3 regions of the Rhizobium sp. A22-96 genome follow, and region 3 is predicted to be linked to each of the others. Evidence: riboswitches for the same ligand, from Rfam matches in the RefSeq annotation. Region 3 holds a riboswitch; each other region holds the start of a gene.
The links. A riboswitch is a leader RNA that binds a small molecule or an ion and turns the genes downstream of it on or off. The one in region 3 is predicted to bind thiamine pyrophosphate.
Positions count from the first base shown of each region.

Region 1 (3,274 bases), 490 kb from region 3:
CTTGGCGATCATCACCGGGTCGAGGACGATGGGAACGTCGCGATGCCGCGCCAGACTATCGGCGACAGCCTCCGCGATCGCCGCATTGGCGATCATGCCGATCTTGACGGCATCGACGCGTATGTCGGCGAAGATCGCGGCGATCTGATCAGCAACGAATTGCGGCGGCACGGGATGGACGCCGGTAACGCCCTGCGTGTTCTGGGCCGTCAATGCTGTGAGAACGGCCATGCCGTAGACGCCGCGCGCCGAGAAGGCCTTCAGATCGGCCTGAATACCCGCTCCGCCGGAGGGGTCGGAGCCGGCGATGGAGAGGACGTTGCGGATCATCTGCGCGCTTCCTTGATGGCTTGAGCAATAAGGACTGTTGCGGCCTCGGGGTCGGGTTTGCCGCAGATCGCCGAGACGACGGCTAGTCCGTCTGCACCGGCCGCAAGGGCAGCAGCAACGTGCTCAGCTTTCAGCCCGCCGATGGCGACCGTGGGAACCGGGCAAAGCTGGATGATGCGGGCAAGGCCGTCAAAGCCGATTGGGTGCTTGTGGTCGGGTTTGGTCGGTGTCGCAAAGACGGGGCCGACACCGACATAGTCGACGACATCAGCATCGATGGCCGAGGCGAGAGCTTCCGTCTCCACCGAGAGGCCGAGAATCATCTCCGGCCCGACCCGGCGGCGGGCCTCGCTGGCATCCAGATCTTCCTGGCCGATATGCAGGCCATCGGCACCAATGGCGATGGCAGCCTCGACATCGTCGTTGACAATAAGAAGAGCATTGCTGCCGGCCAGCGCTTGCTTGAGGGCAAGGCCGGTCTCGATCATGGCTGCGGTCGAAGCATGCTTGTCGCGTAATTGCACGATGGTCGCGCCGCCAGCGACTGCGGCACGCGCAGTTTCGACCATGCCGATATCGGCGCAGAGTACGGGGTCGAGAACCAGATAGAGTGAGAGATCGAAGTTCTTCATGCCGTCAAAATCCTGGCTTTGGCAGAAAGCGTTTCCACATCAAGGGCGGTCAGCGCATCGAGGAAGCGCCAGGAGAAGGAGCCGGCGCCATCGGCCGCCGCTCCTGCCTGCTCTCCGGCAACCGCAAAGACGGCAAGCGCCGCCACCGTTGCGTCGAAAGGATTGTCGGGCGTGGCCGCCGCGAAAGCCCCGACAAGGCAGGTCAGCGAGCAGCCGAGTGCGGTGACCTGCGGCATGAGTGGCGATCCGCCTTCTACGCGCCGCGCCTTCTGCCCGTCAGTGACGAAATCGGTGACGCCGGTTACGGCAACCACGCAGCCGTGCGTTTGAGCGAGTTGTCTTGCCGCATCCTCGGCCAGTTCAACGGGATCGCGGCTATCGACGCCTTGGCCGCGGCTGGCGCCACCGGCAAGCGCGATGATTTCCGAGGCATTGCCACGGATGATCGTCGGCTGCAGCTCCAGTAATTGCGCAACCGCCTTGCGCCGGAACGAGGTTGCGTAGTGCGCGACCGGATCGAGGACCCATGGCTTGCCGACCTTTCCCGCCGATTGCGCGGCTGAAAGCATGCCGGCGAGCCATCCCGCCGACAAGGTACCGATGTTGATGGTCAGCGCACCGGAAATTGCGGCAAATTCGGCCGCCTCTTCCTCTGCGTGAACCATGGCAGGCGACGCGCCGGCCGCGAGCATCACATTGGCGGCGATGTTCATTGCCACGAAATTGGTGATGCATTGCACCAGCGGCGGGTTCGCCCGCATGGCGCCGAGCAGAGTGGCGGGATTGGTATGGTCTTGCATATCGCCCTTTCAGGCGGGCGAGACGCGAGGGGCGGCATAGGAAACTGCAAAGCCCCGAGCGACTCCCTCCGCCAGCATGATCTGGTTCAGGTTCAAAGGGTGCTTCTCAGCCCGCTGAACAGCGGACGCCCCTGTCTCTCAATCCGCTTGTTTTCGCAGACAAAGGCGGCCCTGTCATCAGCAAATCGCAAACCAGGGCAGGCGGCGTCTCGATCGCACGCCCAAACCCTCCGGCAATCCATGCATCAGTTGCATGGGTGCAGTGCCACCTTGGCGCTGCAAAAGGGCAGGGGTTTGCACTATATGTTTGTCATCGAAGCGAACGAAGCGCCAAGCACGGCAGCTCAGCTTCGAATACCCAAGGAAAGGGGATCATCATGAACGTAGCACGCTCTTTCAATAACTGGCGCAAGTATCGTCAGACGGTTGCCGAACTGGGTCGCATGTCCACGCGCGAACTGCATGACCTCGGTATCGATCGCGGCGAAATCCGCAATGTCGCCCGCGCAGCCATTGCCGGCTAATAGTCCGACGACTGAATTTAGAGCCGTATTTCCTGGCGCCTGCTTCCTCCCGAGCAGGCGCTTTTGTTTTGTCCGCAAGGCAGCCGCGCGCTGCGCCGTCTGCCGAAAAAATGCACGACCCCAGCCTTAAGCTTTTCGCATAGCGCATAACTGCCCTGCAAAGAAATGCCTATGAACTGAGCAAAAGACTGGTATCTTCTACTCATCGAAGCGATGCACCTCCTCCCGCATCCCTTCGCTCTGCAGACGCCCTACTCCTCCTCCCAAGGGTCGTCTGCGCGAACAGCGCCACTCCTCCTCCCGCGCGCTGTTCATTATTGCCGAAAGCCTGCCGCACCTCCTCCCGCGGCAGGCTTTTTTCGTTTTATCCGGCACCATCCCAAAAGCGGCTCGCGCTCCTCTCGCAAAAATGAATTGCCGCTACTATGTGCGACTGACGTAGCGCGCTACATCGATGATCACGCCCAATCTGATTCACTGAAAATGAGAGGATGCCCATGACCGGTTCTGCCGAATACACGCCCCCTAAAGTCTGGACCTGGAACAAGGCGAATGGCGGCCAGTTCGCCAATATCAACCGGCCGATCGCCGGGCCTACCCATGAAAAGGAACTGCCTGTGGGACGCCATCCCCTGCAGCTTTATTCGCTGGGCACGCCAAATGGTGTGAAGGTCACCATCATGCTTGAAGAACTGCTGGCGCTTGGCCATAGCGGCGCGGAGTATGACGCCTGGCTGATCAAGATCGGCGATGGCGACCAGTTCGGCAGCGGCTTTGTCGACGTCAATCCCAACTCCAAGATCCCGGCCTTGCTGGATCGCAGCGGCCCCAAGCCGATCCGTGTGTTCGAATCGGGATCGATCCTGACCTATCTCGCCGAAAAGTTCGGCGCCTTCCTGCCGACCGAGCAGCCGGCGCGCGCCGAATGCCTGTCCTGGCTGTTCTGGCAGATGGGCAGCGCACCCTATCTCGGCGGTGGCTTCGGCCA
Region 1 is NZ_JBNWDQ010000001.1:331,911-335,184, reverse strand. Features, by position in the region: gene thiD (bifunctional hydroxymethylpyrimidine kinase/phosphomethylpyrimidine kinase) at 1-330, opposite strand, end outside; gene thiE (thiamine phosphate synthase) at 327-962, opposite strand; gene thiM (hydroxyethylthiazole kinase) at 959-1,762, opposite strand; TPP riboswitch at 1,809-1,905, opposite strand; gene ACQZ6F_RS01465 (DUF1127 domain-containing protein) at 2,140-2,286, shown strand; gene yghU (glutathione-dependent disulfide-bond oxidoreductase) at 2,784-3,274, shown strand, end outside.
Region 1: another riboswitch for thiamine pyrophosphate. It lies ahead of thiM (hydroxyethylthiazole kinase); the one in region 3 lies ahead of thiC (phosphomethylpyrimidine synthase ThiC).

Region 2 (3,274 bases), on a different contig from region 3:
CTCTTCGGCCGCAAATATGTGATGATGACGGCGATTGCGATCTTCACCGTGGGCTCCGCCGTCTGTGGCCTTGCCGTGTCGATGAACACGTTGATCGCCGCCCGTGTGTTGCAGGGCTTCGGCGGCGGCGGCATCATGGTGTCGATCTTCGCCGTCAATGCCGACCTGTTCGAACCGCGCGAACGCGCCCGCTATCAGAGCTATTCAAGCCTCGTGCTGATGGCGTCGGGTGCCATCGGCCCCGTTCTCGGCGGCACGATGAGCGATCTGTTCGGCTGGCGCTCGATCTTTCTCGTCAACGTCCCGATCGGCTTCGTCGTGCTGGCTGGTCTCGCCACCATGCTGCCCTATCGCAAGCCGAGCCGCCGGCCAAAGATCGATTATGCCGGCGCGCTGGTCCTTGCGCTGACGACCACAAGCATCGTGCTGGCCGCAGACGGCACCGAACTCTTCGGATCGCTGCTGTCGCCGCAATGTCTCGGAATCATCGCCTTCGGTGTTATCTGCGCGATTACCTGGGTCTTCATCGAACGCCGCGCGCCTGAGCCCATCGTTCCGATGACTCTCTTCCGCAATCCGACATTCGGTCTGCTTCTGATCATCTCGATCACCAGCGGTGCGGTTGCCATCGGCATGGTCAACTATTTCGCACTGTTCCTGCAGACGACAACGGGCCTGTCGCCTTCGATGGCCGGCCTGCTGTTCATCCTCCTGACCGGCGGCCTCGTCTGCGGCTCGCTTTCCGCCGGCCGGTTGATCGCGGCAAGGGGTCGCTACAAGCCCTTCGCGGTTGCCAGCGCCGCCTGCAGCACCATTGCATTCGCTTCGCTGGCCTTCGTCCATGCCGGCACCCCCATCGCCCTCATCGGCGGCCTGATGCTGCTGCACGGCATCGGCATCGGCCTTGCGCAGCAGGTGCCCGTCATCGGGGTACAGAACGCTGCGGGTGCCCGCGACATCGGCGCCGCCACCGGCGCCGTCACGCTGTCGCGCATGGGCGGCGCCTCGATCGCCATCTCCATCTACGGCGCCATCATCGCGGCCAAGCTCGGTAGTGTCGGTGTCTCGATCGCAGGTGTTTCCGACATCGAGGAACTGACGCCGAAGATGATGGCCGCCTTGCCGGAAGCCACGCGCGAGGCCGTCGCCAATGCCTATGCAGGCGCCTTCAGCCCGCTGTTCATGACGGCCGCCGGCATTTGCCTGCTCGGTCTTCTGACATCGCTGACATTGAAAAACGTGCAACTGCCCGGCACGACAAAGAAATTCGAAAGCACGGTTAGCGCCGAAGCTGCCGAATAGATCGCGCAGCCTGCAATCGACAGGGGAATCATTCCCCTTGTCATCCCTTCGTCACAAGGCTAAATCTGCCGACGCTCTAACGGGGTGCCTTATGTCCTTTCGGACATCTGGCTGAGAGGCTTTCACCAGCCAACCCGCGGAACCTGATCCGGCTAACACCGGCGGAGGGATTAGACGCGTGACGAAATCATAGCGCCCTTTTCCCCTTGACGACGAAACCAAAAGGAGGCGCTCTGATGCTCGACCGTTCACTATTGTCACTGCTCACCGGCCTGGCCCTTGCCGCCGGCGCAACATTTCTTTCCACGCAGCCCGCCGCAGCGGCCGACAAGACGCTGACCATCTACACCTATGAAAGCTTCACCGCCGATTGGGGTCCGGGCCCCAAGGTCAAGGCCGCTTTCGAAAAGACATGCGGCTGCACCGTCAATTACGTCAGCGTCACCGATGGCGTGGCGCTGCTCTCCCGCCTGAAGCTCGAAGGCGCCGGCACCAAGGCCGATGTGGTTCTTGGCCTCGACACCAACCTGGTCGACGAAGCCAAGGATACTGGCCTTTTCGACACCAGCGGCGTCGATACATCGGCCCTCAAGGTTCCCGGCGATTTCAAGGATGATGTCTTCGTGCCCTATGATTACGGCCATTTCGCCGTCATCTACGACACCCAGACCGTCAAGAACCCGCCGAAGAGCATGAAGGATCTCGTCGAGGGCGACCCCTCGCAGAAGATCGTCATCGAAGATCCGCGCACCTCGACGCCGGGCCTCGGCCTGCTGCTCTGGGTCAAATCGATCTACGGTGATAAATCAGCCGACGCATGGACCAAGCTCAAGGGCCGTATCCTAACCGTCACGCCCGGCTGGTCGGAAGCCTATGACCTCTTCACCAAAGGCGAAGCGCCGATGGTGCTGTCCTACACGACCTCGCCGGCCTATCACATGATCGAGGACAAGACGGAACGCTATCAGGCGGCCGCCTTCTCCGAGGGACATTACATCCAGATCGAAGTCGCCGGCCTCGTCAAGGCGTCTCCGAACAAGGACCTCGCCCGCGACTTCCTGAAGTTCATGGTCTCCACAGGCTTCCAGGACATCATCCCCACCAGCAACTGGATGATGCCGGCCGCCGCCACCTCCACGCCGCTGCCGGACGCCTTCGGCAAGCTGGTGGTGCCGACGAAGACCTTCCTGATGAGCCCGGACGTCGTCGAGAAGAACCGCAAGGCCTGGATCGACGAGTGGTTGACCGCCACCAGCACCAACTGATCTCTCACCCATGCTGACCGCATCCGAAAGAAAACGCGCCATTTCCGGCGGGGCATTCAGCCTCGCCGGCATCGCCCTTTTCGTCGCGATCGCCGTCGTCATCCTTCTTGCCGCCGGTATCGAGTCCGGCGGCGACACCACGCTTACCGATCCCTATCTGCTGCGGGTGCTTCGCTTCACCCTGCTGCAAGCGGCCTTATCGACGTTGCTCTCCATTCTCCTTGCCATCCCCGTCGCCCGCGCCCTGGCGCGCCAACCGCGCTTTCCGGGCCGGCTGTGGCTGATCCGGCTGATGGCCGTGCCTATGGGCCTGCCCGTCCTGATCGGTGCACTCGGCCTGCTCGGCATATGGGGACGCCAAGGATTGCTCAATCAGACGCTGTCAGCCCTCGGCCTGTCGCAGCCTGTCAGCATTTACGGCCTTGCCGGCATCCTGCTGGCGCATGTCTTCTTCAATATGCCGCTCGCCTGCCGGCTGATGCTGGCCGGGCTGGAGCGCGTTCCGGCGGAATACTGGCTCGTGGGCGGTGGGCTCGGCATGCGGCCGGCATCGATCTTCCGCTTCATCGAATGGCCGGTCCTGCGCGGTCTCATCCCCGGCATCGCCGGCCTGATCTTCATGCTCTGCGCCACCAGCTTCACGCTGGTGCTGATCCTCGGCGGTGGCCCCGCGGCAACGACACTCGAAGTGGCAATCTACCAGGCCC
Region 2 is NZ_JBNWDQ010000004.1:262,082-265,355, reverse strand. Features, by position in the region: gene ACQZ6F_RS19565 (MDR family MFS transporter) at 1-1,302, shown strand, start outside; TPP riboswitch at 1,373-1,489, shown strand; gene thiB (thiamine ABC transporter substrate binding subunit) at 1,539-2,567, shown strand; gene thiP (thiamine/thiamine pyrophosphate ABC transporter permease ThiP) at 2,578-3,274, shown strand, end outside.
Region 2: another riboswitch for thiamine pyrophosphate. It lies ahead of thiB (thiamine ABC transporter substrate binding subunit); the one in region 3 lies ahead of thiC (phosphomethylpyrimidine synthase ThiC).

Region 3 (3,274 bases):
GAGCCAGGAGGCGGCATTGCCGAACTCCGGACGCGGGTCGAAGACCGTGACTTCGGCGCCGCGGACATTCAGTTCATGTGCGAGAGTGAGGCCGGCAACGCCGGCCCCTTTGATCAGGACGCGCATCTCACTCGGCCGGATGAGCAAGGTTTTCGATGGGCATATAGAGATCCCCGCCCTCGCGATATTTTGCCGCCATCGCGTCCAAGCCCTCCTTCTGGGCCTCGGCGCGAATGTCGTGCGAAATCCGCATCGAGCAGAATTTCGGACCGCACATCGAGCAGAAATGCGCGACCTTGTGCGCTTCCTTCGGCAAGGTTTCGTCATGGAAGCTACGGGCCGTATCGGGATCGAGCGAGAGGTTGAACTGATCTTCCCAGCGGAATTCGAATCGCGCCCGCGACAGGGCATCGTCACGGAGCTGGGCGGCCGGATGTCCCTTGGCAAGATCGGCGGCATGGGCGGCGATCTTGTAGGTGATAACGCCGGTCTTGACGTCATTGCGATCGGGCAGGCCGAGATGTTCCTTCGGCGTGACATAGCAGAGCATCGCCGTGCCGAACCAGCCGATCATCGCAGCGCCTATGCCGGAGGTGATGTGATCGTAACCCGGCGCGATATCGGTCGTCAGCGGCCCGAGCGTATAGAAGGGTGCCTCGCCGCAGACCTTCAGCTGCTTGTCCATGTTTTCCTTGATCTTGTGCATCGGCACATGGCCGGGGCCTTCGATCATCACCTGGCAATCTTTGGCCCAGGCGATCTTGGTCAATTCGCCGAGGGTTTCCAGCTCGGCGAATTGCGCGGCGTCGTTGGCATCAGCGATCGAGCCGGGACGAAGGCCGTCGCCAAGCGAGAAGGAGACGTCGTAGGCGCGGCAGATGTCGCAGATCTCCTCGAAATGCTCGTAAAGGAAGCTCTCGCGGTGGTGATGGAGACACCACTTGGCCATGATCGAGCCGCCGCGCGAGACGATGCCGGTGACACGATTGACCGTTAGCGGGATGTAATGCAGCCGCACGCCGGCATGGATGGTGAAATAATCGACGCCCTGTTCGGCCTGTTCGATCAACGTGTCGCGATAGACCTCCCAGGTCAGGTCTTCGGCAATGCCGCTGACCTTTTCCAGCGCCTGATAGAGCGGCACGGTGCCGATCGGCAGCGGCGAATTGCGGATGATCCATTCGCGGATGTTGTGGATGTTGCGGCCGGTTGAGAGGTCCATGACGGTATCGGCGCCCCAGCGGGCGGCCCAGACCATCTTCTCGACCTCTTCCGCCATCGACGACGTGACGGCGGAATTGCCGATATTGGCGTTGATCTTCACCAGAAAGTTCCGACCGATGATCATCGGTTCGGCCTCGGGGTGGTTGATGTTGGCAGGGATGATCGACCGACCGGCAGCGACTTCCTGGCGGACGAATTCCGGCGTCACATGGTCTGGAATATGGGCACCGAAGCTCTCACCGTCGCGAATCAGGGCTTCGGCCTTTGCCTTGCGGCCGAGATTTTCGCGAATAGCGATGAATTCCATCTCCGGCGTGATAATGCCGGCCCGTGCATAGGCCAGCTGCGTGACGGCCTTGCCACCCGTGGCACGCAATGGCTGGCGTTTGGCGGGAAATTCCGGCGTCAGCCGATCGGCGCTGACGAAGCCATTGTCTTCGGGGCGGATGTGGCGACCCTCATAGGCTTCGACATCGCCGCGGGCGAGCACCCAGTCGCGCCGCAGCTGCGCGAGGCCTTGCTCGATAAGGATATCTGCGCCTTCGATCGTATAGGGGCCGGAGGAATCATAGACGACGACAGGCGGCTCGCCCGCGGTTGGATGAACGCTGATCTCGCGCATCGGGACGCGGATATCGGTGTGGATCTCCCCCGGAATGTAGATTTTCCGCGATGCCGGCAGCGGCCCGGTGGTAACGGTGGGGGTGAGGTTTTTTGCGGCAATGGTCATGGTTTGAGGCTCCAAGTGGTTGTTGGAGACCCAGTCAATCAGCCGGAATGATGAAAAGACGCCGGCATGGATTCCACGCGTGAATCCGAAGCCATCGAGCGCTTGCACCGTCCCTACGCCAGTATGAACTGGATCAGGTTCAACGGGTCACTGCGCCACAATCGACAGAGTCGTATTGTCCAGCAGTATCTCAGCCCCTTGCCGGGACCCCCCTGGTGAATGTCGAAAGGCTATGCTCTCTCTTCGGCTGCTGTCAACCCCGCAGCCATTGTCGTTCTTACGACCTCTTTCGCCACCCACAACTCAAGAGTGCGCGCAGCGGCTTTTCAGCTACACGGCAGGCACAAAGCCGAGAGTGGTTGTAATCTCGCGCCGGATCAGTAGCGGGGTGCGGTATTGCCGACGAAGCGATGAGGGCCGGTATGGTTCAGCTTGCTGGCCGTATCGAGCCAGATCTTGCCACCCAAGGCGCGCCAGCGGCGGCAGAAGGCGAAATCCTCGCTGAGATAAAGGCCGGTTTCTTCCTCGATCATGCATTCGAACAGCGCATATTGCGTACCCGGCGAAGCCTTGGTGCTCGGATAGGCATGGATGGCATTGTAGCGCAACCCTGGGTAGGATTCGCTCATCTGCTCCAGGACCGCGCGTTTGATGAGAAGCATGCCGGTGCCGGCATAGACGGCGCTGACGAAATCGCCGTCGCGTTCCGCATTTTGTCCCACCAGGGGCGTGCCGACATAGTGAAGAGCGGCTGCAGCAAGCGACGAGCCATCCTGCGAATTGATGCGGGCGGCGGTCTCCCAATCGTAATCCTTGATCGGATACATGGCGGCAACGACGTCCTTGTCGGCATCCAGCAGGCGCATGACCTGATCGGGCTCGAAACTGATGTCCGCATCGACGAAGAGCAGATGAGTCGCCGCAGTATCGTTGAGGAAGGATGACACCAGCGTGTTGCGGCTGCGGGTGATCAGCGCGTCATTGCCGAGCAGGGCGAGTGTCAGCTGAATGCCTGCCTGAGCGCCTCGCTGCATGAGCGAGAAGATGGATTGCATATAATCCTTGGTGACGAGACCGCCGAAACAGGGAGTCGCAATGAAGATCAGCCGATTCTCGGTCATTCGCAGTTGGTTCCTTTCCGGAAGTGCGATTCGCCAGAATCTAGGGAGATTCACTATTTCTGTGTGTACCGAATTGTTGAATTTTGTTTCTGAAAGTTTGCTGGATGTTGCTGGAGAGAGATTGTCGGCCGGCGTCGGCTCCAATGCCAATGGCTGTCAGTGGCCCATGGAATTTGAAGGCGCAGACCCGGTTTTGACG
Region 3 is NZ_JBNWDQ010000001.1:826,181-829,454, reverse strand. Features, by position in the region: gene thiO (glycine oxidase ThiO) at 1-126, opposite strand, end outside; gene thiC (phosphomethylpyrimidine synthase ThiC) at 128-1,954, opposite strand; TPP riboswitch at 2,047-2,178, opposite strand; gene ACQZ6F_RS03735 (hypothetical protein) at 2,332-3,075, opposite strand.